DNA from 3 places in the Agarivorans sp. Alg241-V36 genome. Region 1 is predicted to be linked to each of the others. Evidence: predicted binding sites of a transcription regulator. Region 1 holds the regulator's gene; each other region holds the start of a gene.
What was found. Region 1 encodes NrdR, which represses ribonucleotide reductase genes. Its sites were predicted from a motif close to AAACACNANATNTNGTGTTT; they were not measured.
Positions count from the first base shown of each region.

Region 2: the regulator NrdR is predicted to act here: its motif matches at 6,395-6,414, upstream of nrdA (class 1a ribonucleoside-diphosphate reductase subunit alpha).
Region 3: the regulator NrdR is predicted to act here: its motif matches at 5,903-5,922, upstream of nrdD (anaerobic ribonucleoside-triphosphate reductase).

Region 1 is NZ_UNRE01000001.1:378,944-389,557, forward strand. Features, by position in the region: gene G6R11_RS01805 (tetratricopeptide repeat protein) at 1-1,366, shown strand, start outside; gene ettA (energy-dependent translational throttle protein EttA) at 1,426-3,090, opposite strand; gene G6R11_RS01815 (L,D-transpeptidase family protein) at 3,367-4,278, shown strand; gene G6R11_RS01820 (Lpp/OprI family alanine-zipper lipoprotein) at 4,325-4,591, opposite strand; gene G6R11_RS01825 (ChaN family lipoprotein) at 4,840-5,835, opposite strand; gene glyA (serine hydroxymethyltransferase) at 6,138-7,391, shown strand; gene G6R11_RS01835 (ribbon-helix-helix domain-containing protein) at 7,746-8,078, opposite strand; gene G6R11_RS01840 (DJ-1/PfpI family protein) at 8,153-8,713, opposite strand; gene nrdR (transcriptional regulator NrdR) at 9,067-9,516, shown strand; gene ribD (bifunctional diaminohydroxyphosphoribosylaminopyrimidine deaminase/5-amino-6-(5-phosphoribosylamino)uracil reductase RibD) at 9,517-10,614, shown strand, end outside.
Region 2 is NZ_UNRE01000001.1:747,909-758,522, forward strand. Features, by position in the region: gene G6R11_RS03560 (LysR substrate-binding domain-containing protein) at 96-1,034, shown strand; gene G6R11_RS03565 (DUF3802 family protein) at 1,027-1,377, opposite strand; gene G6R11_RS03570 (hypothetical protein) at 1,467-2,339, opposite strand; gene yfaE (class I ribonucleotide reductase maintenance protein YfaE) at 2,580-2,867, opposite strand; gene nrdB (class Ia ribonucleoside-diphosphate reductase subunit beta) at 2,867-3,997, opposite strand; gene nrdA (class 1a ribonucleoside-diphosphate reductase subunit alpha) at 4,048-6,333, opposite strand; gene G6R11_RS03590 (HAD family hydrolase) at 6,624-7,298, opposite strand; gene ubiG (bifunctional 2-polyprenyl-6-hydroxyphenol methylase/3-demethylubiquinol 3-O-methyltransferase UbiG) at 7,298-8,020, opposite strand; gene gyrA (DNA topoisomerase (ATP-hydrolyzing) subunit A) at 8,226-10,614, shown strand, end outside.
Region 3 is NZ_UNRE01000008.1:178,962-189,575, forward strand. Features, by position in the region: gene uvrB (excinuclease ABC subunit UvrB) at 1-31, opposite strand, end outside; tRNA gene G6R11_RS18225 (tRNA-Asn) at 689-764, shown strand; tRNA gene G6R11_RS18230 (tRNA-Asn) at 794-869, shown strand; tRNA gene G6R11_RS18235 (tRNA-Asn) at 904-979, shown strand; tRNA gene G6R11_RS18240 (tRNA-Asn) at 1,007-1,082, shown strand; tRNA gene G6R11_RS18245 (tRNA-Asn) at 1,110-1,185, shown strand; gene G6R11_RS18250 (EAL domain-containing protein) at 1,330-3,174, shown strand; gene nrdG (anaerobic ribonucleoside-triphosphate reductase-activating protein) at 3,175-3,645, opposite strand; gene nrdD (anaerobic ribonucleoside-triphosphate reductase) at 3,646-5,766, opposite strand; gene rsxA (electron transport complex subunit RsxA) at 6,112-6,690, shown strand; gene rsxB (electron transport complex subunit RsxB) at 6,700-7,260, shown strand; gene rsxC (electron transport complex subunit RsxC) at 7,261-9,603, shown strand; gene rsxD (electron transport complex subunit RsxD) at 9,596-10,614, shown strand, end outside.

The DNA of each region.
Region 1 (10,614 bases):
GCAGAACTTGATTGCTGCCTATTACATTAAAACAGAACAGGCCGAGCTTGCGCTTCGTTACTTAGATGAAGTGTTGGCTAGCAATCCAAATAATATAGGTGCGAGCTTTAACAAAGCGGTGGTGCTAAGAGCCCAGGGTAGTGCTAAAGACGCACTACAAATCCTAGAGCAGTTACTAGCAGTGAATAAACAGCACACGCCTAGTCATCTATTGGCTGCCCGCATTCATCTTGAACAAAATAGCTATCCTCAAGCAACTGAGCAATTAGACAAAGTGTTGTTGTACGATCAAGACAACCGTCAGGCTCGTGAGCTAAAGCTTGATACTTATATGCAAACAGCTCAATGGACAAAAGCCCTAGCAGAAGTCGAGAAGCTAAATCGCGAATACATTCTAAATGAGCGTTACTTAAGTGCTTATGCTGAAATATTGATTCGACTAGAGCGTTATGAAGATGCTGACTATCCCTTAGGTTTATTAGACAGCCTTTGGAAAGAGCAGCCAAATAAGTTGATAGGCTTAGCCAGAATGCAGGCTCAAGCAAAACAGCTAACAAATGCCAAGAGTTCCCTATTAAAATCTCATCAGCTGGCCCCCGATAATATGTCTACTTTGGTCTTACTCACCAAAGTAGAGCTAGAACAAAATGACTTGGAAGCGGCTGAAAAAACGGTGGCAGATTTAGCCAGCAAATTTGGCGAAAGCAGCCAGTTGTATCTTTTGCAAGGCGATATTCAAATGCACAAAAGCCAGAAGCTACAAGCGCAGCAACAATACAGTAAAGCTGTAGAGCTGAATGCTTTCAATCGAGAAGCGGTGGTGCGTTTGTATCAACTGGCCAAACAAGACATTGCCAATGATGCTTTTCACCAACAAATGGAAGGTTTGGTCACAACTGCTGCTGAGCTGGCTTGGCATAAACGTATTCTGGCAGACAGCTATTTACACCATAAGCAGCTAGATAAAGCGCAACAACACTATGAAGATTTGTTGACCTTACCGGCATTAAAGCAAGATCCAGGGATATTAAATAACTTGGCGAATATCTACTCCAGCCAAGACTTAGATAAAGCTTATCAAACTGTTGCTCAGGTAGTGGAGCAAGGCGCCAAAAATGCCGCTATTTTAGACACCATTGGATGGATAGAAGTACAGCGCGGTAACGTAGATCAGGGCTTGGTTTATTTGCGAGAAGCCTACACAATGAATGCATCAGATGCGGCAATTCGTTATCACTTAGCATTTGCACTCAATAAGCTAGGACGCAAAGCCGAGGCGAAGACCGAAGTTGAAGCAGCCTTAGACTTAGACCAGCAGTTCTCTGAATACGAAGCTGCCAAATCTTTGTTAGAGAGCTTGAGCTAGATAAAGCTTAAGAATTAAAAAAGGCCACCGTGAGGTGGCCTTTTTGGTATTAACTCAGCTTAGTTAATACGTTTGTATTTAATGCGATGAGGCTGGGCAGCTTCTTCGCCAATGGTTTCCTTGAGCCATGCTTCGTATTCGGTAAAGTTACCCGCATGGAAGTTCACTTGGCCTTCATCTCGATAATCAAGAATGTGGGTAGCGATACGGTCTAAGAACCAACGGTCGTGTGAAATAACCATGGCACAACCAGCAAACTCTAATAAGGCATTTTCCAATGCTCGCAAGGTTTCTACGTCTAAGTCATTGGTTGGTTCATCCAATAACAATACGTTGCCGCCAGCTTGTAAAAGCTTAGCGAGGTGCAAGCGGCCACGCTCACCACCAGATAGCTCACCCACACGTTTTTGCTGATCGCCACCTCTAAAGTTGAAACGACCCACATAAGCACGGCTTGGGATTTCTACATTGCCAATTTTTAGAATGTCAGAGCCACCCGATACTTCTTGCCATACGGTTGCGTTGTTATCCATGTCATCACGGAACTGATCTACGCTGGCGATTTGCACGCTGTCACCAATTTCGATATCGCCTGAATCGGCTTTTTCAGCACCAGTAAGCATGCGGAATAAGGTAGATTTACCAGCACCGTTAGGACCAATAATGCCAACAATGGCACCTTTAGGGATACTGAAAGACAAGTCATTAATCAGTACTCGTCCGTCATAAGCCTTGCTTAGGTTGTTTACATCAATAACCTTGTCACCCAGGCGTTGCGCAGCAGGAATAAACAGTTCGTTGGTCTCGTTGCGGCTTTGGAAGCTTTGAGTATTAAGCTCTTCAAAGCGAGCCATACGCGCTTTGCTTTTGCTTTGGCGACCTTTAGCATTTGAGCGAACCCACTCCAATTCTTTTTGAATCGACTTCATGCGTGCTTTTTCTTGAGAAGCTTCTTGGCTTAAGCGGTCTTCTTTTTGTTCTAGCCAAGACGAGTAGTTACCTTCCCAAGGAATACCTTCGCCGCGGTCAAGTTCTAGAATCCAACCAGCAACGTTATCTAAGAAGTATCTATCGTGGGTTACTGCCACAACAGTACCTTCGTAGTCATGTAAAAAGCGTTCTAACCAAGCAACCGACTCGGCATCCAAGTGGTTAGTAGGTTCATCGAGCAATAACATGTCTGGCTTTTCTAGTAATAAGCGACATAGCGCTACGCGGCGGCGTTCACCACCCGATAGCTTTTCAATTTTTTGGTCCCACTCTGGCAGACGCAAAGCATCGGCGGCGCGCTCAAGCTGGTTTTCTAAGCTGTGCGAATCGTGCGTAGCCAAAATAGCTTCCAGCTCACCTTGTTCTTTAGCAAGGGCGTCGAAGTCTGCATCAGGCTCTGCGTAGGCTGCGTAAACTTCGTCTAATCGAACTTGAGCATTTTTTACAACGGCAACTGCTTCCTCAACCACTTCGCGAACGGTTTTATCTAAATCCATTTGCGGTTCTTGAGCTAGGTAACCAATTTTGGTACCTGGGTTGGCGCGTGCTTCTCCCTCAATCTCGGTATCAATACCGGCCATAATGCGTAGTAGGGTAGATTTACCCGAGCCGTTTAAACCTAACACACCAATTTTAGCGCCTGGGAAAAAGCTTAAAGAGATGTTTTTAAGAATGTGTTTTTTAGGGGGAACGATTTTACCAACGCGGTTCATCGTATAAATAAATTGGGCCATTTGCCGTTCCTTTAAAAGGTCTATATTCGAATCTTTATGTTGCTAAAGCATACACGCCAATTCGCTAACAATTATCTACCGCTATGATACTGGCTTCGTAGACGGAAGCTAGCGTTGTTAGGCACTTTATGCGGTGGTTTTTTGATGTTGCGTAGTGAAGCAGTATAAAGCTGGGGTATCTACTTGTTTTTAGTATGAGTAAGCAGAGAGCGCTAGTCGAATTTGCTAAACAATAATGGTATGTTGGCTTTATCACAATTTGATACTGCAGATTAAATGAAACAGATTCTAGTAGCCTGTATTGCCCTTTGTATGGCATTTTCAGTTTCCGCTTTAACCTACGATTTACCAGAAGATGGCAGTCGTTTGTTGGGTGGTAACCAATGGCACCGGGTACAAAAAGGCGAAACCATCGCCCTTATTGCCGAACGTTATGGTGTTGGCTTTTTAGCTGTAATGGCTGCCAACAAAGGGGTTGACCCATTTTTACCTGAAGAAGACACCGAGCTTCTTATCCCCACTCAAATTTTGCTACCCGATGTGGAGCGTAAAGGGGTAGTGGTAAACTTAGCTGAGCTGCGCTTGTACTACTTTCGCCCAAATAGCACCGAGGTAGACGTGCTGCCAATTGGTATTGGTAGAATTGGTCGAGAAACACCAGAAATGTCTACCTACATTAGTCAAAAGCGCGAGCAGCCAACCTGGACTCCTACGCAAAATATTCGTAACGAATATGCCGCTAAAGGCATTATCTTGCCGCCCGTTGTGCAAGCTGGGCCGGAAAACCCTCTGGGTGAATATGCTTTGCGCTTAGCCTATGGAAACGGTGAGTATTTAATCCATGGCACTAATAAAGAATTTGGTGTTGGTTTGCGAGTGAGCTCTGGTTGTATTCGCTTGTTTCCCGATGACATCGAGTATTTGTTTTCGCAAGTTAACCTGAAAACCCCGGTTAGAATAATCAATCAATCTATTAAACATTCACTGGAACCTAGTGGCGAATTTTTATTAGAAGTGCACCAACCACTTAATCGCTCTGAGGAAGAAGTGACTCAAGCAACGTCCTTACAACTTAGCCGAGATGATATTAAGTTTATTACTCAATCAGGGGTTGATTCATCGGTAGTCAATCAAGCTTTGAAAAACCAGCAGGGTATAGCGTTGTCGGTGGGGGAGAAACAAGGATAAAAAAAAGGTGATGCTTAGCATCACCTTTTTTTACATCACGATTAACTTACTTAGTGTAAGAAGATGCGATGTTGTCGATACGTTCGTTAGCGCGCATCGCTTCAGCTTTAGCTTGGTCAGCACTCATTTGAGCTGACTTGATGTCGCCACTCAAAGAGCTTTGCTCTGCACGAAGAGCTGCAACTTCGTTTGATAGTGCATCAACTTTGTCGCTTAGAGATTGTACGTTGTTTTCTAGAGCGGTAGTGTTTGAAGAACAACCCGCTAGTAAAATGGTAGAAGCAATAGCGCCTGCAACTAAAAACTTATTCATGGTAAGTCCGTCCTTTATATTCAATTCTAACGATTGTTAGCAATCGTTGATTCGTTTAAGCAAAGCTATTCACTGCAATTGAGTGAGCCGCTGGTATGATTATGGCTCAATATGAGCAAGCTGCAAGCGTTTGTTAGTAAAACCAAAAAAAAATAAGGCGAATACAGTTATTTAAGTTGATTTGTTAACATTTTTGCAACAAAGGGCGTCGCCGCCTAGAGACAAAGTTAATTGCCGCTAGCTAATTGTTAGTTAGCAATTTTACACTGCTTATTAGATTGTTTCTTAATATGCTTAAATTCGGCCAGTTGATTGGCTTTGTTTTGGTAGCGTTTAGGCAGGCCTTTAACCACAATGAGGTAATCACCTAAGGCTTTTTTCTGCTGTTGGTTTAACTTTTCAAACTCATTATGGTTTATCGCTACTAAAGAGCTAACTTTTTGACCATTGAGGCGTTGCTCTACCCTCGAGTAGGTGCCTTGACGCTGCTCAATATGAAAATTGCCCACAGTATGCATCACCTGCTGAGTGGATTGATTTTCTAACTGCTTAACAATCGATTCAGCCATGGTTTCATCCCAGGCTAACATCGCAAAAAAGTGATTATTGCTTCGTTCGCTATCGCCGTGATGGGCGTTGCCAAAAAGGCGCTGTTGGTAGGCAGGGTCATCGGTCGTGAAGTCTTGGGCAAGTTTGGCACGTTCCGATTCTTCTAAACCCTCTAAATAGCCTAAGCCTTGTTGGCCAATACAGCGAACATGTTCACGTGGGGCATTGGCTGCAACCACTGTAAGTTGTTTATCTTTGGCAAATTCTACTAATGGGCGGTAATCAGAACGGTAGTTGTCCCAAGCCTTAGTTTGCTTAATTAGCCACTCTTCGCCTATTTCATTAGTTAAATAGCTATTTACCACTGTTTGTTGACTGCGATTAAATTGCTCCATGGATAAACTGAGTTGATTTTGCTGTTGGTATAGTGCTTCGAGCAAACGCAGCTGAGCTAAGTGAATAGCAGGGTGGCTATGGTATTCGCCAAACAGAACTACCTGAGAGTCAGCTAGCTGCATAGCCAGAGTCTGGGTATTTTCGATAATCTGTTGGTCGTTTGGGTTATATAGCACGTAGTCATAGTAAGTCTCGAGCTGAATACTGCTTGCTTGTGCGGAGTCCTCAGTAGGAGCGGTGGAGCTACAAGCCGATAAAAAGGAAAGTGCTAAAAAGAGGCCAGAGAGACGAAGTAACATAATAAAACTCTAATTGTGGATGATAATCATTATCATCTTACCCTGTGTAGCGGTGAGATGTAATGCTTAAATTAACGTGAATTAATTTCATAAAGATCAAAGCAGCTAATGAGGCAATTGCAAATGCAACAGGCTAAACGCACACTACGGCTTTGAAGTGTACTAGCGGTTAATTGTTACATTTGTTCAGTTAAATCGATGTATAGCGTAAAAAAATTGCTGTGATCTGAAAAGGACTCAGGTTAGAATGCGCCTTCGAAAAATCACCCACCAACATGTAACAAAAGAGTCAGGAGATACTGATGTTAAAGCGTGATATGAATATCGCCGATTACGATGCCGAATTATGGCAAGCCATTACTAAAGAAGAAGTTCGTCAAGAAGAGCACATTGAGCTGATTGCTTCTGAGAACTACGCCAGCCCACGAGTAATGGAAGCGCAAGGCTCTTACCTTACTAATAAGTACGCCGAAGGTTACCCTGGTAAGCGTTACTATGGTGGTTGTGAGTATGTAGACAAAGCTGAAGTATTGGCCATTGAACGTGCCAAGCAACTTTTTGGAGCAGATTACGCAAACGTGCAACCACACGCTGGTTCGCAAGCAAACTCTGCTGTTTTCATGGCTTTGTTGAAAGCAGGTGACACGGTACTAGGCATGAGCTTAGCCCACGGTGGTCACTTAACTCACGGTGCAAGCGTTAGCTTCTCAGGTAAAATTTACAACGCAGTTCAGTACGGTATTAACCCTGAAACTGGTGAGCTAGATTACGCAGAAGTAGAGCGTTTAGCTAAAGAACACAAACCTAAAATGATTATTGCTGGTTTCTCAGCATACTCTGGTGTGGTTGATTGGCAACGCTTCCGCGATATCGCTGACGAAGTAGGTGCTTACCTGTTCGTAGATATGGCCCACATTGCCGGTTTAGTGGCTGCTGGTTTATACCCTAACCCAGTACCTGTTGCTGATGTAGTAACAACTACTACTCACAAAACTCTAGCAGGTCCACGCGGTGGTTTGATTTTGGCGCGTGCCAACGAAGAAGTAGAGAAGAAACTAAACTCTGCGGTATTCCCAGGTGGTCAAGGTGGTCCTTTAATGCACGTTATTGCTGCTAAAGCGGTTGCGTTCAAAGAAGCGATGGAGCCAGAGTTCAAGCAATACCAGCAAAACGTATTAGACAATGCCAAAGCAATGGTAGCTGTACTGCAAGAGCGTGGTTACAAAATTGTATCTAACGGCACTGAAAACCACTTGTTCTTGGTTGATTTAATCGACAAAGACATCACTGGTAAAGACGCTGACGCAGCATTAGGCCGCGCAAACATCACCGTAAACAAAAACTCGGTTCCAAACGATCCGCGTTCACCATTCGTAACCAGTGGTCTACGTATTGGTACTCCTGCAATTACTCGTCGTGGCTTAGATGTAGCCGCTTCTAAAGAGTTAGCGGGTTGGATTTGTGATGTATTAGATAATTTACAAGACGAAGCGGTAATTGAACGTGTTAAAGGCCAAGTGTTAGAACTTTGCCAACGTTTCCCGGTCTACGCTTAAGTAAGCATGTAAAAGTCAGGGATTGACGGAATAATAGAAAGGAGGCTTTGGGCCTCCTTTTTTTGTTTTCGTTTGCTAGTCAAACTACGGATAATTAAGACTAAATGTGAATAGGAACACAAACCAAGGAGGGATAGGCTAGGTTTTAGCCTGAGAAATATACAGTTGGTACTGAAATTGCTCAGCTTTTAAGACCTAATTGATAAGTCAAATTACCAGCGGTAGATGGTAATTGTTAACAAGAGAGAATCACCATGGACATGAATCCTGTGGCTAGCGCAAAAAGACTAATGATTATGCAGTTTGTTATTTGGGGCAGTTTTATGCTGTTCATCATTTCTTAGTTTGCGCGCATTAAACAAAACCATTGGCAATGGACTTGCCTGAATCTGCTTGATTAAGCGAGGGCTTAGTTAATGCTAATCGCTTACCTTGATTAAGGTGGGTGGTGCAGGCCACTCTAAGTAAAGATGTAAAATTGCCTACCTTTTCATCTCGTTGTAATACCTCATGGTAAATTTGCGTTAAAAAGCCTGCCAAACTAAGGTTGGCCTCTTCGGCTATTTGTTCCAGTAGTTGCCAAAAAATAGCTTCTAAGCGAATACTGGTGACCACGCCATCTAAACGTACAGAACGAGACTTTAATTCGAACAACTCTGCTTCGGTGCCAGAATAAATTTCACACATAGCCAAATCCACCATGATTAAACCGAAGTCTAATCATGGTATATAAAGTCAACTTTTGCCGTTTCACTTTGGTATTAAGCCAATAACTTATTAAATTGAGCCAGCCATTGTGGGTGGGCAGGCCAAGCTGGAGCGGTGACCAAGTTTCCATCGGTGACGGCTTGGTCAACGGCAATATCGGCATAATCGCCGCCAGCAGCGGTAACCTCAGGGGCGCAAGCCGGATAGGCAGAAATCTGTCTCCCAGAGGCAATACCTGCCGCTGTTAATAGCTGCGCGCCATGGCAAATTGCCGCTATAGGCAGTTGTTTATCGGCAAAGGCTTTAATTATTTCTAAGACCTTAGCGTTTAAGCGCAAGTATTCCGGAGCACGCCCGCCAGGCAGTAATAGAGCGTCAAATTCATCGGTGTCAATGTCAGCAAAACTGCCATTTAAGGTGAAGTTGTGCCCTGGCTTTTCGGTATAGGTTTGGTCGCCTTCAAAGTCGTGAATAGCGGTTTTAATTTGTTCACCACTACGTTTTTCTGGGCAGGTGGCGATTACTTCATGACCAACCATTTGCAGTGCCTGAAAGGGCACCATTAATTCGTAATCTTCTACAAAGTCACCTGCAATAATCAGTACCTTCGCCATGATGTATTCCTTAACAAGTTGTTTACATTTTTGCTTCAGCCTAACTTGAGTGGGAAGTTAAGCGGTAGTAATTGGTTACTACGTAAGCACTGTATGCTTGTGTAATATCGTTAACTTTAGGCTAATCAGTCGCTTAATAAGCTAGGGGCTAAAGGGGAGGTATTTGGTGTGTTGGCTAAAGTGAGAGCTAATCCTCATTTTCCTCTCGTCACTAGCTTGGCGCTATTCTCTGTGGCCAAGACCCTATTCATTCAAAGGAATTATCGGTATTTTCGATAGTTACGCTTTAGCTAACCTGTACCTCTGGCGGTTTAGCAGATAAAATTGCCGGATATTCGAATAAGGGATCTCCCATGCATTGTCCATTTTGTTCTGCTCATGAAACTAAGGTTATTGACTCGCGTTTGGTTGCCGATGGCCACCAAGTAAGAAGGCGTCGTGAATGCTTAGAATGCCATGAGCGCTTTACCTCTTTTGAGCTGGCCGAACTGGTTATGCCAAGAGTGATTAAAGGCAACGGCATTAGGGAACCCTTTAACGAAGAGAAAATGCGTGCAGGCATGATGCGCGCATTAGAAAAACGTCCGGTGAGTGTTGATCAAGTAGAGCAAGCGGTTAATAAAATTAAGTCGCAATTACGGGCCACCGGCGAGCGCGAAGTCGCCACTAAGTTCATTGGAAAAATTGTTATGGAGCAATTGATTGGCTTAGATAAAGTGGCCTATGTGCGCTTTGCTTCGGTTTATCACTCCTTTGAAGATATCAAAGAATTTAGCGATGAAATTGCTAAGTTGGAAAAGTAAGTGAGCTTTAGTATTCAAGACTGCCAGTTTATGGCAAAAGCCATTGCTCTTGCTAAGCGTGGAAGGTATACCACGGCACCCAACCCTAATGTGGGTTGTGTATTAGTAAAAGACGGTCAAGTTATCGGTGAAGGTTTTCACCGAAAAGCCGGTGAAGGGCATGCCGAAGTAAATGCGGTGGCAGACGCCAAGCAAGGCGGTTTTAGTTTAAAAGGGGCGACCTGTTATGTCACCCTTGAACCCTGTAGTCATGTAGGCAGAACACCAGCTTGCGCCACCATGTTAGTCGAGCTGCAAGTGGCCGAAGTGGTTATCGCTATGGTTGATCCTAACCCTCAAGTGGCTGGGCGTGGCATAAAGCGTCTTGAAGAGGCTGGAATTAAGGTTCGAACAGGCCTTATGGAACAGGCCGCGCGCGCACTTAACCCAGGCTTTCTCAGCCGTGTAGAGCGTAAGCGTCCTTTTGTGCGCTTAAAACTTGCTGGCTCTATTGATGCTAAAACAGCCTTGGCTAATGGTGAAAGTAAGTGGATTACCTCTGCTCAGTCTCGCAGTGATGTGCAAAGAGAACGAGCAGCCAGCCATGCTATTTTATCTACCGCTACTACGGTTATTCGTGATAACGCTAAGCTAAACGTTAGGTTTAATGAACTTGCTAGCCTTGCTACTCAGCTAGATGAAGCAAGTCTTCGCCAGCCGCTACGGGTGATCATTGACCGTAAACAGCGTCTTGCTGAAGCCGCTCAAGACCTTAATATTTTTAAACATAGTGAGTCACTGTGGCTGGCTGGTCATCGGCCGCAAGCGCAATTGCCAGCTGCAAAACAGCTGGTGATTGAAGATACGCCGAGCTTTTTGCAGCAATTAATGCAGCAACTGGCTGAAGCTGAAGTCAATGATATTTGGGTTGAGGCTGGGGCTAACTTTGCTGCGGCGCTAATTCAAGCCAACTTAGTTGATCAACTTATTTGTTATCAAGCAGGTTTGTTGATGGGAGCCGATGCTCATAGTTTGGTGGGCCTAGAGGGTTATCAGTCAATGGATGCCTTAAATTCTTGGCAATGCCTTGAAACTCGCCGTATTGGCCCCGACATTAAA
Region 2 (10,614 bases), 370 kb from region 1:
AATTGCGCTTTTTCAGGATTTTTTATTAGCAAAGCGCAGAACCGCGCTAGATGGTGATAAACTGACAGCGCAACATAATTGACTACTGCGAGACTATGTTAGAACTCAAACACTTAAAAACCCTGCAAGCCTTAAGAGAAACCGGCTCTTTGGTGGTGGCTGCGCAGCGTTTATGCTTAACCCAATCGGCTCTTTCTCATCAGCTTAAAGAATTAGAATCGCGTATTGGGGCGAAGCTGTTTGTGCGTAAAACTAAGCCACTGCGTTTTACTATGGCTGGCTTGCGAGTGTTGGAGTTAGCCGACAATGTACTAGAGCAAGTTCAACATACCGAACGTGAGTTAGCCCGTTTAGTCGGTGGGCAAGCAGGGCGTTTACACCTAGCCATTGAGTGTCATAGTTGCTTTAACTGGTTGATGCCAGCAATAGACAATTACCGAGGCCTATGGCCCGACGTTGAATTAGATTTTAGCAGTGGTTTTAGTTTCGAGCCCTTACCTGAGCTTGCCCAAGGGCAGCTGGATTTGGTGATTACTTCCGATCCGCAACCCAGCGAAGGCATTGTATTTTCGCCGCTGTTTTCCTATCAGCCAACCTTGGCGTTAAGTCCTAATCATCCATTAGCAGAAAAGCCGGTAATTGAAGCGGAAGACTTTGCCAATCAGGTGCTTATTTCTTACCCGGTAGATACTCATCGTTTAGATCTGTTTAATCTGTTTTTAGACCCAGCTGGCGTTGAACCTTTGGCGGTTCGTAAAGTGGATATGACCATTATGATGATGCAGCTGGTGGCCAGTGGCCGCGGAGTAGCGGTATTGCCAAACTGGGCATTAACGGAATATGTAAACAAAGGTTACATTATGACGCGAGAATTAGGTGATGGGAAACTGTGGCAAAACTTGTATGCGGCGCGTCATGAAAGCCATCAAGACAGCGCCTATATTGAAGCGTTTTTAGATATTGCTCGGGAGCATTGTTTTAGTCACCTCGATGGCATTAAAGCCATCGGCGATAATCAGGCAGTGACTAAATAGGGTCAACAGCGATGAGTTGGTTATCAAACATGTTTTTGATTAAGCCAACAAATTCATCAATGAATTGCTGTTGCTGCTGAGTAGGGCTAGACATCCACACGCCGGAGAGTACTTGTTCAAGGTCGTTAACAATTGCGTCTATTTCGCGAATCACCGTAAAGCGGTGTTCACTCTCTAAATGCTCGTGTTGACGACATACTAACATCACGCTTTCTGATAGTTGCTCAGAGACATAGTCGCAAATAGTTAAGGGATTTTGCTGCGCTTGTGTATGCTCAAACAGCGCTAAGTTATCTGTTAAAAATCCAATTAACTGAATGTAACCTTCACTATCAGTTACCATCGTGCGTATATCCTCTCTCAAAAGTATTAGCCCTAGTGTATAACGAATAAGCGCGAATACAACATGCGCTAAGACACATTTGTTAACACTTATAGGGTTTGGGTTAATTCAGCCGAGTGAATGTAGGCCTGTATGCAGTTGCTCGGTAGGTATAAACGCGGATTGGCTCGGCGCAAGTCGCGCAAATGGTATTCCAATAAGCGTTTATCTAGTGGCGTATTACTTTCGGTTTGTTGCAGCCACTGCACCAAGCTTTGGGTGTTTTTTTGGAAGCCCTGTTCTAAGCCCGTAATTTGTTGTTTGGTTTTAAGCATTTCTTCCACATTAAGCGGCGAACGTTGCACCATATTTATTAAGTAGGGCGTGAGTATGCTGGCCTGCTTCATATAACTGTCGTTCACCGGTACTGGCGACAACCGTAAGTTTTGTTGGCGCTCCAGTTGGCCACAAATATGGTTTGCTTTTAGCAGCGCGACGGTTTGCTGAATAATTTGGTTAGTATCAAAACCTTCACCATACATTTCATGAATGCCGGTGGCTAAATCGTGTTTCGCTAAACGTACCTTAGAAAAGGTGAGCTGCTCTCTGGTAAATAACCTAACCCGGCTAGGGGCTGCTGGACGGGGCACAATAATCGCTATTTGATTGCGTTTTTGCTCAAAGTACACATTGGCAATAGCTTGCTGCTGCTCACTAATGCTGATGAGCTGGCCGCTAATCTGGCAGCCTACCGATTTAGGTACATCTCCCAAATGGCTAGCGCTTACATACTGGTGAGGGTAGTCGGGCAACGCTTGAATCTGGCCAAGTTGGCGCTGCATAAAGTGGGTAGCAATAGCGGCGCGACATATGGCATTTTCACTAAGAGCCGGTGGGTTAAACACCTTCCAAGTAATCAACACGGCAGTAAGCAGCAACAGGCTGCTACTAATTGCTATTAAAGGTTGGCGCCGAATGATCATGCTGGCCTCACAAGACAAAGAAAAACACAGATAGTTAAGTTATCTGTTACTTGCCGAAAAACTAAAGAGATTATTGAAAGTATAGATCAAGCTCAGCTTAGATAAGTCTGATTTAGCTCCTTGTTCTACAGCGAGTTATCAATAAGTGAAACGCCTAACTCTTACTACATGGTTAAGCGGCATATATAAAAATAGCGCTATCAATTAGCGCTATTTTTAATACATAGTACGTGGTTGTAGCTAGGCAATTTGACGTTTGAAAGGTGGTTGCTCCGCCAGTTCAACGGTGCCTTTGGGCTTGCTACAACAGCTAAGGATTTGTCCTTTGGGAATGTTAGCTAAAGGCGTGTGGCTATATTCCACTTCGCCTTTTACTAGGGTGGTACGGCAGGCACCGCAAACACCTTCGCGGCAATGATACTCGGGGGTAAAACCCGCTTGTTCATAAGCCTCTAAGATGCTTTTGTGGTGGCTATCAACCACCACTTCAATGCCGCCTGCTATTACGCGGCCTTCTTTTTGAGACATTACAGCTCAAAGTCCTCGAAGTCGTCAATGTCGATACTAGAGTCAATTTGGCCCACTAAGTAGGAGCTAATTTCCGCTTCTTGTGGCGCTACTTGCACGTTGTCTGACACTAACCAAGAGTTAATCCATGGAATTGGATTACTGCGGTCTTCAAAGCAAGGCAACAAACCGACCGCTTGCATACGAGTATTGGTAATGTATTCAACGTATTGGCAAAGAATATCTTCATTTAAACCAATCATCGAACCATCTTTGAATAGGTATTTTGCCCATTCTTTTTCTTGCTCGGCAGCATCGGTAAACATGCGCCATGCTTCTACTTCACACTCGGCAGCAATTTCGGCCATTTCTGGGTCGTCTTTGCCTTCGCGCATTAGGTTAATCATGTGCTGAGTACCGGTTAAGTGCAGCGCTTCATCACGGGCAATTAGCTTAATGATTTTAGCGTTACCTTCCATTAACTCGCGCTCAGCAAAGGCGAATGAACAGGCAAAACTTACATAAAAGCGAATCGCTTCTAATACGTTTACTGACATTATGCAGAGGTAGAGTTTTTTCTTAAGCTCTCGCTCTGTGATGTTATGAACCACACCATCAACCTCGTGCTCACCTTCGCCATGGAGGTGGTAAATAGAGGTGGCTTGAATAAGTTCGTCGTAGTAGCCAGCAATGTCGTTGGCGCGTTTGATGATCTCTTCATTTTTCATGATGTCATCAAATACTTCACCAGGATTACCCATTACATTGCGGATGATGTGAGTGTATGAGCGAGAGTGAATGGTTTCACTAAAGGCCCACGTTTCAATCCAGGTTTCTAGCTCTGGCAAACTAACTAGTGGCAACAAAGCCACGTTAGGCGAGCGGCCTTGAATACTATCCAGCAGTGTTTGGTACTTAAGGTTACTAATAAAAATATGCTGCTCGTGAGCTGGCAGTTTGTTGTAATCAATACGGTCACGGCTTACGTCTACTTCTTCTGGACGCCAGAAGAAAGACAATTGTTTTTCGATTAGTTTTTCAAAAATCTCATGACGTTGTTGGTCATAACGGGCCACGTTTACAGGCTGACCAAAGAACATTGGCTCTTTGGTTGCGTCGTTGGCATTTTGAGTAAAAATTGAGTAGCTCATCTACATTTTTCCTAAAAATTTCTTAATGCGCTTTAGCGCGTAAACTTGGCTTAAATCTTACATGCACCGCCAGCGCAATCATCATCTTCTGGCTCTGGCTTCATATCATCATGCTGGTCGCTAGCACCGTCTCGGGTGTTATGGTAATACAGCGTTTTAACCCCGTATTTGTAAGCCGTTAGCAAGTCGGCAATTAATGCCTTCATTGGTACGCGGTTACCTTCATAACGGCTTGGATCGTAGTTGGTGTTTGCCGAGATACTTTGGTCAACAAACTTCTGCATTAAGCCGACTAGCTGTAAGTAACCTTCGTTGCTAGGAATATCCCATAGCAGTTCATAGTTATCTTTAAGTGCTTCAAACTCTGGCACTACTTGCTTCAAAATACCGTCTTTACTGGCTTTAACGCTAATGAAACCACGTGGAGGCTCAATACCGTTAGTGGCATTTGAGATCTGGCTAGAGGTCTCTGAAGGCATTAGGGCAGACAGCGTTGAGTTACGTAAACCGTGGGTGGTAATCTCTTCGCGAAGCTCTTCCCAGTCGTAATGTAATGGCTCATCACTTAGCTTGTCTAACGACTGCTTATAAGTGTCGATAGGCAATACACCTTGCGAGTAGGTGGTTTCGTTGAACATTGGGCAAGCGCCTTGTTCTTTGGCTAAGCGCATAGACGCTTTAAGCAACCAGTATTGAATCGCTTCAAAAGTACGGTGAGTAAGGTTGTTAGCACTACCATCACTGTATTTAGTGCCATTTTTAGCCAAGTAGTAGGCGTAGTTGATAACACCTATACCTAAAGTACGGCGGCCATCAGAGCCTTTTTTCGCGGCTTTAATTGGGTAGTCTTGGTAATCGAGCAGGCTGTCTAGGGCGCGCACCGCAAGATCAGACAATTCTTCTAGCTCATTTAAGTCTTCAATCGCACCTAGGTTAAAGGCTGAAAGAGTACACAGTGCAATCTCGCCATTCTCATCATGTACATGTTGTAGCGGCTTGGTTGGTAAGGCAATTTCTAAACAAAGGTTAGATTGGCGTACCGGCGCTTGTGCTGGGTCAAATGGGCTATGGGTATTACAGTGGTCTACGTTTTGAATGTAGATTCGACCGGTTGAGGCGCGCTCTTGCATTAGCAACGAGAACAGATCAACGGCTTTAATTTGCTCTTTACGAATGCTTGGGTCTTGCTCGTATTTTACATACAAGCTTTCAAATTTGTCTTGGTCTTCAAAGAAGGCGTCGTAAAGCCCAGGCGCATCACTTGGCGAGAATAGGGTGATGTTTTCACCTTTCACCAAACGTTGGTACATAAGCTTGTTCAGCTGCACACCGTAGTCCATGTGACGTACTCGGTTGTCGTCTACACCACGGTTGTTTTTAAGCACTAGCAGTGATTCTACTTCTAGGTGCCAGAATGGATAGAAAATAGTAGCTGCACCACCACGAACGCCGCCTTGTGAACAACATTTAACCGCAGTTTGGAAGTACTTATAAAACGGAATACAACCCGTATGGAAGGCTTCGCCACCGCGAATTTCACTGCCTAGGGCACGAATTCGACCTGCGTTGATACCAATGCCAGCGCGCTGTGAAACATAAGTCACAATAGATGAAGCAGTGGCGTTAATTGATTCCAAGCTATCGCCACATTCAATTAATACACAAGAGCTAAATTGACGAGTAGGGGTACGTACACCCGACATAATTGGCGTAGGTAGCGAGATTTTAAACTTCGAAGTAGCGTCGTAGAAGCGGCGGATGTAATCAAGGCGCACCGACTTGTCATAGTGAGCAAATAAGCAAGCTGCTACCAAAATGTATAGGAACTGGGCGCTCTCGAAAATCTCACCGGTCACTCGATTTTGTACTAGGTATTTACCTTCAAGTTGCTTTACCGCGCCGTAGGAGAAGTCCATGTCGCGCCAATGGTCGATAAAATCGTCCATTTGGGCAAATTCTTCAGGGCTGTAGTCTTTAAGCAAATGCATGTCGTAGCGGCCAGCTTCACACTGTTTTACTACGTGGTCGTAAAGCTTAGGTGGCTCAAATTGGCCATAAGCTTTTTTGCGTAAATGGAATACCGCTAAGCGGGCTGCCAAAAACTGGTAATCTGGGGTTTCTTGAGAGATTAAATCTGCCGCAGCTTTAATAATGGTTTCATGAATATCTTTAGTGGCCATGCCATCGTAGAACTGGATGTGAGACTTAAGTTCTACCTGCGATACCGAGACATTTCTTAGGCCTTTGGCGGCCCACGTTATCACTCGGTGAATCTTGTCTAAGTTGATCGCTTCTTGTTTACCGCTGCGTTTGGTTATCAGAAGATCTTTATTCATGAAGGGGAGGCCCTGTTATCCTAATTTCGCTACTGCTTATCTAGTACTGCTATTTTTCCTTAGCCACTAGATATAGTGTTTTCAAATTTTATGGATACAAGATAATGAGGTTTTGGCTTTTTCGCAAGTCTTGGCAAACTTGAAGATATTGTGTATAACTTGCAAATAACTCAGCTATGTTAGTGCTTACTAACTAGCTATCTATATAAGCTGACTAAGCTTGCATTAATGCAAGTTTTTTTTCATAAATTTTTACTGAAAAAATTTATTTTTATAAAACTTGAACTTGCTTACAAATCGCCCAGCCAGTCGCTTATTGTTTGTTCGAGGTGTTCACTTTTTTGGCAGTGTAAATCTGCCGCCCATTGATCAACCTTGTCTTCCTCAGAAAGATAACCCCATAGGGCGAGCAAAGTGGTCATATTGGTATTATTACCTGCTTGAATATCACGTTCAGCATCGCCTACATATAGGCAGTTTTCAGGTTCAACCTTTATGGTCTGGCAAGCCAGTAGCATGGGGGCGGGATCAGGCTTACGCAGTGGCAAGGTATCTCCACCAACCAATACGCCAGACTGTTCAAATTCGGGAAAGAAGCGAAGTAACTGCTTACTTAAGCCTTCGGGCTTATTGGTAATCACTCCCCAAGGGATTTTGTTTTGGTTAAGCCATTGTAATGATTGCTTAATACCGGGAAAAAAATCGGTGCCGTGGCAAATGTTTTGCTCATAGTAGTCAAGTAATTGTTGGCGTAATTCAGCTTGGGGCTGTTGTTCCCAAAGGCTGCCAAAGCCAGCCTTTAACAAACCAATTGCACCGTGAGAACTAAGCTGGCGTGCTTGAGCTAAGCTGAGCTGTGCTTGTTGGTGTTGATCTAGCACATAGTTAGCAGCTGCGCCTAGATCTGGAGCTGTATCAAGTAAGGTACCATCAAGGTCGAACAGTACTGCAGCTTGTTTATTCATTATTGCTCCGGCTTAGCTAATTGCACCATGTAATTAACATCTACGTTTTTGCTTAAACGAAAGCTTTCAATAATAGGGGTAAATTGCACACCGCTAATGGCTTCGCTGCGTAAGTTGCTTTGATCGGCCCAAGCTAGTAGCTCAGAAGGGCGAATGAACTTGTCATGCTGATGAGTACCGTCAGGCACAATCTTCAGTAACTTTTCTGCTGCCAAAATCATATAAAGGTAGGCTTTGGGGGTCCTATTAATCGTAGATACAAATATTTTCCCACCTGGTTTAACCATGCTGGCACATGCTGCAATCACTGAGCCAGGATCGGGTACGTGCTCTATCATCTCCATGCAAGTCACCACATCGTAGTGAGCTTGATGAGTTTCTGCGTGTGCTTCTGCCGTGGTTTGCAAGTAATTAAGTTGGCTACCGGTTTCTAAAGCATGTAGCTTGGCCACTTCAATTTGTTCTTTGCCCATATCTATAGCGGTTACATCGGCACCGCGAACTGCCATGCTCTCGGCTAGAATACCGCCACCACAGCCTACATCGAGTACTTTCTTGCCAAATAAACCTGCTGCGCCACGCTCAATGTAGTCTAAACGCAGTGGATTGATTTGGTGTAGGGTTTTGAATTCCCCTTGTTTATCCCACCATCGTGAGGCTAAGCCTGCAAAATGAGCAATTTCTTGATGGTCAACATTTTCGTTGCTTTGAGGGTGTTCCATAAAGTTGTCAATCCACATCAGTATTTGTAGGCATTATAAGAACTTGTTCATTGCAGTCACTAGCTTTTGTTCAATTCTTGAGTTTTTTCATTTTTCTAACTGAAAAGAGCGACATCAAGCCTGTTAAGGCGGTTATTTTATGGTAAAGTTTGCGATTACGCTTAGTAATAGTAAAAAGCAATAAAAACGAAGGATTTTGTCGTCTATGAGCGATCTTGCAAAAGAGATTACGCCAGTCAATATCGAGGATGAGTTAAAGAGCTCATACCTTGATTATGCCATGAGCGTTATTGTGGGCCGTGCTTTGCCAGATGTACGTGATGGTTTAAAACCAGTGCATCGCCGAGTGCTATTCGCAATGAACGTATTGGGCAACGACTGGAACAAACCGTACAAAAAATCTGCCCGTGTGGTAGGTGACGTAATTGGTAAATATCACCCACACGGTGATAGCGCTGTTTACGATACAATTGTTCGCATGGCGCAGCCGTTTTCGCTGCGTTACATGTTGGTAGACGGTCAAGGTAACTTTGGTTCAGTGGACGGCGATTCTGCGGCGGCCATGCGTTATACCGAAATTCGTATGGATAAATTAGCCCACTCATTGCTGGCTGATTTAGATAAAGAAACCGTAGATTTTGTGCCCAACTATGATGGCACCGAACAAATTCCTGAAGTATTACCAACCCGCGTACCCAACTTATTGGTAAACGGTTCTTCTGGTATTGCTGTAGGTATGGCAACCAACATTCCGCCACACAACTTAACCGAAGTGGTTAATGGTTGTTTGGCAATGATTGAAAACCCAGACATCACTATTGATGAGCTGATGGAATTCATTCCTGCCCCTGATTTCCCTACCGCCGGTATTATTAACGGCCGTGCTGGTGTGATTCAGGCTTACCGCACCGGTCGCGGTAAAGTTTCTATTCGTGCTAAAGCCGAAGTGGTTACCGATAAAAACGGTAAAGAAACCATTATTGTTCACGAGATCCCATATCAAGTGAACAAGGCTCGCCTTATCGAGAAGATGGCTGAGTTAGTTAAAGATAAGAAGCTTGAAGGTATTTCAGCACTGCGCGATGAGTCTGATAAAGACGGTATGCGTATTGTTGTAGAACTTAAGCGTGATGCTGTGGGCGAAGTTGTATTGAACAACTTGTACTCTCAAACGCAAATGCAGGTGTCTTTTGGTATGAATATGGTGGCTCTAGATAACGGCCAGCCTAAGATATTCAACCTGCAGGAGATGATTGAGTGTTTCATTCGTCACCGCCGTGAAGTGGTAACACGCCGCACCGTATTTGAATTACGTAAAGCGCGCGACCGTGCCCACATCCTTGAAGGCTTAGCCATTGCACTAGCCAACATCGATGAAATCATCGAACTAATCAAAACCTCTCCAACGCCTGCCGAAGCAAAAGCTGCATTGGTTGCTAAAGGTTGGGATTTAGGTGCTGTAGCTGCCATGCTAGAGCGCTCTGGCGACGATGCTGCGCGCCCAGATTGGTTAGAAGCTGAGTTTGGTATTCGCGATGGCCAGTACTTCATTACGCCAATCCAAGCTCAAGCAATTCTAGATTTACGTTTACACAAGTTAACCGGTCTAGAACACGAAAAAATCATTGGCGAATATAAAGACCTATTGGATCTTATCGCTGAGTTGCTCTTCATCTTAAACAATCCAGATCGTTTGATGGAAGTGATTCGTGACGAACTTGTAGAAGTGCGCGAGCAGTTTGGTGATGAGCGTCGCACCGAGATCTCAGCGAACAGTGCTGATATTTCTCTAGAAGATTTAATTAACGAAGAAGACGTGGTAGTAACCCTATCTCACGAAGGCTACGTTAAGTACCAACCGCTAACCGAGTACGAATCTCAGCGTCGTGGTGGTAAAGGTAAAGCTGCAACTAAGATGAAGAATGAAGACTTCATTGAGAAACTGCTAGTGGCCAATACTCACGATACAGTGTTGTGTTTCTCAACGGTGGGTAAGGTTTACTGGATGAAAGTGTACCAGTTGCCGCTAGCCAGCCGCCAAGCGCGTGGTAAGCCAATTGTTAACTTACTGCCGTTAACCGACGATGAGCGTATTACCGCTATTTTGCCAGTACGTGAGTACGAAGAAGACAAGTTCATCTTGTTTGCTACGGCTAATGGTACCGTTAAGAAAACCCCGCTAACTGCGTTTAAACGTCCGCTATCTAGCGGTATTCGTGCGATTAACCTGAACGATGATGACAAGCTGATTGGTGTTGATATTACCGACGGTAATAACGAAATCATGCTGTTCTCAGATGCGGGTAAAGTGGTTCGCTTTAACGAGAAACAGCGCGATAGCGAAACCGGCGCCGTGAAGCTTGACCCAGAAACTGGTGAAGAACTATTGGCATTGCGCCCAATGGGTCGTACCGCTGCTGGTGTTCGAGGTATTTCACTTGATGCCGGCCAGAAAGTAGTATCGTTGATTGTGCCAACTGGTGACGGTGATATTCTTACCGCTACCGAAAATGGCTACGGTAAACGTACCAAGCTTGATGAGTACCCAGCTAAGAGCCGCGCGACTAAAGGTGTGGTTTCTATTAAGGTGAGTG
Region 3 (10,614 bases), on a different contig from region 1:
ATTCGGATACTAGATCAAATGGTTTTTTCACAGCTCTACTTACCAATCATTTGAAAGTTTTATCATCCGCTTATTCTACGCAAAACCTAGCCATAACCAAAAGGCGTATTAGTCTTGTAAAGAAAATCAGCATTGTTTAGCAGAGTATATCGCCAACTTAAAATCAATAGCAGATAACCCTAAATTGTGCACAGTAAGATGATTGTAATGAAAAGTAATGCACAACATTTTTTTTGTAAAAGCAACAACTTTTTTTACAGGTTAAAAATTGAGCTTTTATACCAATATCTAAATAAGTTGTTGATTAATAGCAATTAAAAGCAAAAAACGATGTAGATCAAATTTGAGCCTATGCTAGGCAATCATTGGGCTGTAGCCCTTAAGCGACTTTTAATGCACACAGTTATCCACAAAATCAGTGGATAAGTCACGCTAGCTACCAGCACCAAAGGCTTTTACATATTGTGTATAATTTTCGCGCAATCATCCTTAGCTATAAAGAAAACAGTTTTTATGATAATTAATTATCTGCGCATTTTTTATACCAGCTGAACAAGTTTCGATCTGTAGTTTGCAACAACTGGATGTAAGTTGAGCAAACAAACAGAAATTGTCATTTTTGACGTAGAATTAGTTGACACTTATAGGGGCAATTATTACTATGCGCCCCGCACTTAAGCAAAGCGATTCCCCAATAGCTCAGTTGGTAGAGCGGTGGACTGTTAATCCATGTGTCGTTGGTTCAAGCCCAACTTGGGGAGCCAAATCTCCTTTGCTTAGTCGAAATCAAGATTCCCCAATAGCTCAGTTGGTAGAGCGGTGGACTGTTAATCCATGTGTCGTTGGTTCAAGCCCAACTTGGGGAGCCAATCTTGATGACAATAGGTCAATACCTTATATGATTCCCCAATAGCTCAGTTGGTAGAGCGGTGGACTGTTAATCCATGTGTCGTTGGTTCAAGCCCAACTTGGGGAGCCAATCATATAACTAGATATACCTTACGATTCCCCAATAGCTCAGTTGGTAGAGCGGTGGACTGTTAATCCATGTGTCGTTGGTTCAAGCCCAACTTGGGGAGCCACTCCTTTTATCTAGTAAGCCCTATAATTCCCCAGTAGCTCAGTTGGTAGAGCGGTGGACTGTTAATCCATGTGTCGTTGGTTCAAACCCAACCTGGGGAGCCACACTTTCTTTCTTGTTCCTGCTATCTCCTTTTCGAAAATTACCAATCCTCAAAATATATTACCTAATCCTAAGCATCTGATAGATAAGTCTAATGTTTGCATGTATCATCATTAGAGATTGCTGATTTATTAAACAGGTAGGATATGAAAGGCCTTAGAACATTTTTTGTTGTAAATGCTTTTTTATTTATCGCGCTATGGATTGCGCTGGTGGGCGTGCACGTACAGTTGTTTAAACTGGATTTAGCGCGTGAAAACCAACAGATCAATACCCTGCTCTCTTTGCAGTTAACTGAAGTAGGCCAGCTCAATCAAGATTACTTAGCCACTTTACGTGACCAACACCAACTTAGTTTTATATCTACCCAGTTAGCCGTAGATAATACCCTGGCTTTAGTTGGTGCTACTCAACATTGGTTAGTTGACTTAGCTGAACCGAGTAAAACAGCCATGCAAACCATTGCTGTTGATAAATTCCAAGTAAACTTTAAGCCTTCTTTTGAATTTGTCAGCGATGGCTATTTGCGTTTGTATCTCACCATAGCCGCGCTTTGTGCCATGGGCTATTTACTTACCAGCCTTCTATATATACGTGCTATGTCACGTGTTAAGAGCAAACTGAAAAAATTAGTAAACGCTGATCGCTTAGTGGACGAAAAACCGGTACTTGGCGCTGTAGGCGAGTTAATCAAAGATCAAAAACAGCAGTTTACTCAGCAAATCCGCCAACAAAAACACGCCATTCAACAACTTGAAAAGCAAGTAGCTTTAGACCCATTAACCGGTCAATTTAATCGACACTCTTTCCGTCAAAAAATGCAGGAAATGTTAAAAACAACACCTAAAGATACGGTGTTGTTTTTAGTAAGAGCCTCGCAGCTTGAAGAAATAAACAAAGCGCGTGGCCACCAAGCGGGTGATGATTACATTAGAGATATCGCCAAGATAATCGATGTAAACCGTAAAGATTACTCGTCTAGTTCGTTATTTAGATTATTAGGAGCAGAGTTCGCTCTAATATTGCCTAAGTTTCCTGCCAGCAGAGTCAGCCAAATAGCTCAGGCTTTAAAAAGCTCTTTAAATGAATACAGTAATGGTAAGCAAATGCAAAGCGCCGCGTATACCGGTGTAACCGAACTTAAAAGCGGTGACTCTATAGAACGAGTGATTGCTCGTGCCGATGCCGCATTAGCTATCGCTCAAAGCTTATCTCCCAACGGCTGGGAAATAGTGCTCGAAGATGATGAAACATTAGAAAGTAGCGAACTACAGTGGCACTCAACCATTAGTTCGCTGATTAACAAAAGTAACTTCCGACTAGCCTCCCAAGCCATCCAATCGCTGCATCGTACAATGCCTGCGTACCATGAAGTCTTTATTCGGTTTTTAAGTGACAATCAGCAGCAGCTACCTACAGAAACTACCATGGTAATGGCACAGCGCCTGGGCATGATATTAGAGCTTGAAAAGGCAACTATCGGCTACATTCTTCATACCATCTCTAGCCAAAATGCTGAATATCGCTGGGGAATAAATCTAAGCAAGCTTATCTTAACCGACCCTGACTTTTGTTCTTGGCTAACACAGTTGCTACTCACCTACCCTAATTTAAAATCTCGGGTCGTTTTTGAGTTAGAAGAAGAAATATTAGATATGCACTTAAGCAACGCTAGAAAACTGTTCGAAGTGCTTCGCCGGAACAGCTGCCACACTGCCATTGCTGATTTTGGTAACGGTATTGGTTCGTTTAAGTTATTTAAAGAACTTAAACCTAACTACGTAAAGATCAGCAGTGATTTAGTGCAGGCTCTTGAAAGTGATAAAGCCAATCAACAATTTGTAAGTATGTTGGTAGAAGTATCACATCGACTTGGTTGCCAAGTTATTGCTCAAGGTGTTGAAACCTTAGAGCAAAAACAACTGCTTGAATCGATGTATGTAGACAGCTTGCAGGGCTACTTAATATCTCGCCCCGAGCTTATTGCTTAATTACTGAAGGGGTTGGCAGTGGATGATTTGATTGCTACTGCCACGCCATTGTAATTTTGGATCAGCCAGTTCTTGCTCAAATTTTCCATCTATTAAGGTATCTACTTGTTTAACGATGGCCTGTTGTTGCTGGCTTAGTTCTTCTAGGCGATACCCGGTCCACATCCAAATATCTTTACCAGCACACTCTGTTTTTACCCGCTCGACTAGGCGTTGTACAGCATCTAAATTATTAGGATGCAGCGGGTCGCCGCCACTTAAGCTAAGCCCCTTTCGGCGAATCCTTGTGTCGTTTAAATCATTGATGATCTGTTGCTCTAACTCTGCGGTGTAAGCGTGACCCGCATCGCAACGCCATGACTTTTGGTTATAGCAACCGCGACATTGGTGCTCACAGCCAGCAACAAACAAGGTACAGCGTGTACCTTGTCCGTTCACCACATCTACCGAATGGTAACTCAAATAATTCATTTACAAATGTTTCACTCGGCGTTTAACTTCTTCTTGTTTGCCATAGTTAAATGGACGTGCATCAGGGCTTCCTAAATAGCCACATACTCGTCGAGTAACAGATACCTTACTCGATTCAGTATTGCCACAAGAAGGACACTCAAATCCCTTACTGGTACAGTTAAACTCGCCGGTAAAATCACACTCGTAACATTCATCAATAGGCGTATTAGTGCCGTAATAAGGAACGCGACTATAGCTGTAATCCCAAACATCTTCTAAGGCTTCTGTGTTGTGCTGCATGTTCGGATATTCACCGTAACAGATAAAACCGCCACTGGTTACAGAAGGATAAGGCTGTTCAAAATCAATCTTGTCGAAAGGATTTACTTTCTTTTCTACATCTAAGTGGAAGCTATTGGTGTAGTAACCTTTATCAGTTACGCCCTCAATCACCCCAAACTTTTTAGCGTCTAAGCGGCAGAAGCGATCGCATAAGTTTTCGCTTGGCGTGCTATATAAGCTGAACGCGTAACCACTTTCTTTTTCCCAACGTAAAGTGGCTTGTTTTAAGGCAGTCACGATGCCGATAGCTTTTTGTTGTAGCTGTTTGCTGTCGTAAACGTGGTCGCTGTTTTCGTATAGAGCATTTACGGTTTCATGTAAGCCAATGTAACCTAATGAAATTGACGCTCGGCCATTCTCAAAGATTTTCGACACATCATCTTCGGCATTTAAACGCACACCACAAGCACCTTCCATATATAGGATTGGAGCAACCTTTGCCTTCACACCTTTTAGGCGAGAAATACGACTATCTAATCCGTGTTTCGCTACGCTTAAACGCTGATCGAGAAGTTCGAAGAAGCGTTGCTCATCACCTTTGGCCTCTATGGCGATGCGCGGTAGGTTTAAGCTGACCACACCAAGGTTATTACGACCATCATGAATGTCTTTACCTTCTTCTTGGTAGTGACCTAAGAAACTACGACACCCCATTGGGGTTTTAAATGAGCCCGTTACTTCGACAACTTTGTCGTAGTTTAGGATATCCGGATACATGCGTTTAGAAGCACATTCTAATGCCAACTGCTTAATATCGTAGCTTGGATCGGTTTTCTTATGGTTTAAGCCATCTTTAATTGCAAATACAAGTTTAGGGAACACCGCTGTTTTGGCATTTTTGCCTAACCCTGCAATACGATTATCTAGGATTGAACGTTGAATGAGTCGCGAAGCCCAGCAAGAACCCAAGCCAAAACCAAAAGTAACAAATGGTGTTTGCCCATTCGCAGTGTGTAGGGTGTTTACTTCGTACTCTAGAGACTGGAATGCATCGTGACATTCTTTTTCAGTTTGTGCTTTAGCGTAAGCTTCGGCATCCGCTATTTGCCATTTATTCGCAGTAGCTAAGTGCTTTTCGTGACTTTTAGTTACGTAAGGCGACAAAATCTCATCGATGCGATTAATTGTTGTGCCACCATAAATATGACTGGCAACCTGAGCGATGATTTGGGCAGTTACGGCAGTCGCCGTTGAAATTGATTTTGGCGTTTCAATTTCAGCGTTACCCATTTTGAACCCACCGGTTAACATGCCTTCTAAGTCGATAAGCATACAGTTAAACATTGGGAAAAATGGCGCGTAATCTAAATCGTGAAAATGGATTTCGCCTGTTTCGTGTGCCTTTACAACGTCACGCGGAAGTAAGTGAGTTTTTGCGTAGTGCTTTGCCACAATGCCCGCTAATAAATCGCGTTGAGTTGGGATAACCTTGCTGTCTTTGTTAGCATTTTCGTTTAATAGCGCTGCGTTACTTTGCTCAACCAAACCACGGATTTCAGCGTTCAGTACACTACGCTTTTCGCGCGCAACATCACGGTCGTGACGATACTCAATGTAGGCTCTGGCTAAGGTTTTGTTGTCACTTTCCATCAAGTAGTTTTCTACCGAAGATTGGATATCATTGATATCTACTTCAGGTAAGTTCAAAAACTGCTCGGTTACTTTTTGGGTAATTTGTAATGCAACTAGGTTATCCTTAACACCTAAAGCTTCTGCTGCTTTAAGTACTGCATCTACAATCCGCTTTGCGTCGTAAGGTACACGGCTTCCGTCTCGTTTTATCACGACTGTTTTCACGATTTACGCTCCAATTTCACTCACTCACTAAATAAAAAACTGTGGAACCCGCGCCGCTAAAGGCTTCTAACAATGAACTGCTCAAAAATGCGCCCAATGTGATGGTTATCCATATATTGTGGTTAAGGATTTTAGATCCCACTAGATATAGTAGTCGAGAGATTTTAAGGATAAAGCAAATACAAATGATCGAGATCAACCGAAGGGTAAAAAGTAGATTTAATCGCTCAAAAATGATTCACAACTCACAGCAAATTTTTAGCGCCTTTTCCACATTGAAGTCACGGTTGTTATACGTACCACAAACAAGGATAATAGCGGCTCGTTCCGCTGCATCTTATTTAAATGACTGAATATTTGTTATTATTAATCAGTACCGTACTGGTTAACAATTTTGTGCTGGTTAAGTTTTTGGGTCTATGCCCATTTATGGGTGTGTCCAGCAAAGTAGAAACCGCTATAGGTATGGCTTTAGCGACCACTTTTGTGCTTACCCTCGCCTCAATGAGTTCTTATCTAGTAGAACAATACATATTGTTGCCACTAGATATTGTGTATCTGCGCACCATGAGCTTTATCTTGGTAATAGCCGTTGTCGTGCAGTTCACTGAGATGTTTGTACAAAAAGCCAGCCCAGCGTTACACCGAGTATTAGGCATTTATCTACCGCTTATCACCTCTAACTGTGCGGTATTAGGCGTGGCGCTATTAAACATTAATGAGCAGCATGATCTATTTGAATCAATTATCTATGGTTTTGGCGCAGCAGCGGGTTTCTCTCTAGTGTTAATTTTGTTCTCAGCAATGCGTGAGCGCTTAGTGGTAGCTGATATACCACTACCGTTTAAGGGTGCGGCGATCGCCATGATCACGGCGGGGCTTATGTCCTTAGCCTTTGTCGGTTTTACTGGATTAATTAAGTAGTATATTTAGATGTTAGAAGCACTCATTGCAATCACCCTGTTAGCCTTAGTCTTCGGTGGAATACTGGGTTATGCAGCTATCAAATATAAAGTTGAAGGCAACCCAATTGCCGACCAAGTGGAAGCATTGCTGCCACAAACACAGTGTGGCCAATGTGGTCATCCTGGTTGTCGCCCTTATGCCGAAGCCATTGCTAATGGTGAAGCTATAAATAAATGCCCACCAGGTGGCGAAGAGACAGTAGTAAAACTAGCAGAATTACTTGGGGTTGAAGCGATCCCTCTGGATGAATCAGCCTTTAAAGAAGATGACCGAAAAAAAGTTGCCTACATCGTAGAAGATGCGTGTATCGGTTGTACCAAGTGTATTCAAGCCTGCCCTGTTGATGCCATTATGGGCGCTAATAAACACATGCACACCGTTATTACTAAAGAGTGTACCGGATGTGAGCTTTGTGTAGCCCCCTGCCCAACCGACTGTATTGAAATGCGCCCGATACCTACAACAACCAAGAACTGGGATTGGAAATTGAACCAAATTGATGTCGCAATCATCGAGGAACAAAAATAGATGGTGGCGTGGTTAGACAAAATTAAGCAGGGTTTTACTTGGAACTACCAAGGCGGTGTTCACCCAGAAACCAAAAAACAGGATATCAACTGTGATAAACCTGAACTTATTAACTTGCCTAAAGAGTTAAGTATACCCGTTCAGCAACACATCGGCAGCGCGGGAAAGTTACTCGTAGAAGTTGGCGAAAAGGTATTACGTGGGCAAGCCTTAACTGAATCTCAGTTCTTTCAAGCACCACCAGTTCATGCCTCACTTTCTGGTGAGATTATCGCGATTGAGCCAAGAGTATCAGCGCATGCTTCAGCCATTCCCGAGTTAAGTGTTGTGATCCGCGTAGATGCAAAGCAACAAGATGCCCAATGGCCAAACCCTCTGCGTGATGAAGAGTTAAGCCCTGAAGCCATTTGCCAACGCGTTCATTTATCAGGAATATCCGGTATGGGTGGCGCAGGCTTCCCTACAGCTTTAAAAATTACACCGCACAAGCCTTTGGATGTACTGATTATAAACGGCGCCGAATGCGAGCCCTATATATCAGCAGACGATTGTTTAATGCAGAACTATGCCGCTGAAATTATTGGTGGTGTTGCTTTACTGCAAAAAGTACTCAAGCCAGCGCTTACCATTGTTGCAGTCGAAGATGATAAACCTAAAGCCATTAAAGCCTTAGAAGCCGCTAGCACACAAGATATCATCATCCGAAGCATTCCCACCAAATACCCTTCTGGTGGCGAAAAACAACTTATTCAAGTACTTACTGGAAAAGAAGTTAAGGCTAATCAGCTACCGATTGACTTGGGCATGCTGGTGCAAAATGTAGGTACTGCTTACGCCGTACATCGCGCAGTCACACTTGGCGAACCTTTAATATCCCGAATAGTCACACTCGCAGGTGATCTTGTAACAAGCCCAAGCAATTACTGGGTACCAATTGGCACAGCAGTAAACGATGTGATCAGCAAAAAGCTGCAGGGTGAACATAACGCACCTACCATCATGGGCGGCTCAATGATGGGCTTCATGCTGCCTAACAACCAAGCACCGGTGGTTAAAACAACCAACTGCTTAATTGTTAATAATCCAATGGCAGCTGACAATGAGTCACCGTGTATTCGTTGTGGCGAATGTGCTCAAGCCTGCCCAATGGGGTTGCTACCTCAGCAGTTGTATTGGTATGCCAAAGGCGATGAGCTGAACAAAGCGCGTAACTTCAATATGATGGACTGCATTGAATGTGGAGCCTGTGCCTTTGTGTGTCCAAGCGAAATTTCTTTGGTGCAACACTACCGAACAGCAAAAGCCAAAATACGCAGTGAAGATTTAGCGCAAAAAGAAGCAGATATAGCCAAACAGCGCTTTGATGCTCGCCAAGCGCGTTTAGAAAAGGACAAGTTAGAACGCAAAGCAAAACATCAACAAGCTGCTTTACGTCGACAAGCTCAAGCAGAAGACAGTGCTAAGCAAAATAAACCTGATCCCGTTGCTGCAGCATTAGCAAGAGTAAAAAACAAACAAGCCGGTAGCCCAGCAGCTAAACAAGATGAAACCGGTGAATGGGTACCAGATAACCAAGCGGCGATTGCTGCTCGTGAAGCTCTTAAAGCTGAAAGAAGAGCTAAGCGAGACGACGAAAGCAAAACTAGCCCTAACCCAGCGGTCGCGGCAGCTATCGCGCGCGCAAAAGCCAAGAAGCAACAAGGTCAAGAATCCGAAACTACTGCAGTTGAAGGCGAAGGTAGCAAATCTAGTAACCCTGCTGTGGCTGCCGCCATCGCAAGGGCTAAAGCGAAGAAGGCTGAAGCTCAACAACAAACAGAGCCCACTACCGCTACTAATCCAGCCGTGGCCGCTGCGGTAGCACGAGCGAAAGCAAAAAAACAAGCTAGCCAAGAAGCAAGTACAGACCAAACTGGCGACAGTTTAAATAAGCCTGCAGCAAAATCTTCAGCAAACCCAGCTGTTGCTGCAGCAATAGCCAGAGCTAAAGCCAAAAAAGCAGCGCTAGCTGAATCTGAGGAAGTTAATGAGTTAGCTAGCAAGACTAACAACAAGGATGATGAAGCCTTTGAGTCCACTTCTGCTGGCGGTGAAGCTGTTCAACAAAACACACTGAGTGATGGAAGTGCTAATGCTAGCGATAGCAAGTCTAAGGCTATAGCCGCAGCAGTTGCCAAAGCTAAAGCCCAAAAGGCCAATATCGCCGATACAGTAGCTGATACAAACTCAAGCCCAGAAAAACCAGCTAAAAAAGTTAACCCCGCGGTTGCCGCGGCAGTTGCTCGCGCTAAAGCTAAAAAGCTCGCAGAACAACAGCGCGAAGAGAAAGACACAAATGAATAGCACTAACATAAAAAGCTCTCCTTTCGTTAGAAAGCCCCTAAAAACCAAAACATTGATGTTTTGGGTGATTCTTTGCCTTTTGCCAGGTTTATTAGTTCAAAGTTTTCATTTTGGAATAGGCACCTTAATACAAGTAATGCTCGCATCAACCGTAGCGGTGTTGAGTGAAACCTTAGTGCTTATCTTGCGCAAGCGACCAATATGGCCAACCATAAGTGACAACAGTGCATTGGTCACCGGCATTTTAATTGGGTTAGCACTTCCAGCCTATGCTCCTTGGTGGATAGCGCTGATCGGTACTTTCTTTGCGATAGTTGTTGTAAAGCATTTGTATGGCGGGCTTGGACATAATATTTTTAATCCAGCTATGGCTGCATACGTGTTGTTGCTGGTGTCTTTTCCGGTAACCATGACAAGCTGGATGCCGCCGCAGAGCTTGTTAGTTGAGAGCTTGTCTAGCATCGATGGTTTTTCGCTAATTTTTAACGGTTTTACTGTAGACGGTTTTAGCATTAAACAAATTGCTAGCATCGATGGTCACACCATAGCTACGCCTCTTGATGAGATGAAAACACAACTCACTTTAGGTTTTACTTCTACTGAAATTTCTAGCCATGAGATCTACAGCGGCTTTGCAGGTATTGGTTGGCAATGGATTAACGTAGCCTACTTAGCAGGTGGTTTAGCACTAATTTACTTAAAAGTAATTCGCTGGCATATTCCTTTGGCTTTTGTAGGGACTCTTTTTGTTTTGAGTCTGCTTTCTGCTGCTATCAATCCTGACCATTCTATTCCTGTGTTGCTACAACTATTTTCTGGCGCAACCATGATTGGCGCATTTTTCATACTAACCGACCCAGTAAGCGCAGCAACTAGCAACCTAGGCAGAATGATATATGCAAGCTTAGTTGCACTATTAGTATTTGTGATCAGGAATTATGGCGGCTACCCAGACGCAATCGCCTTTGCAGTTTTGCTCGCCAATATGGCAGTGCCAATGATAGATCACTT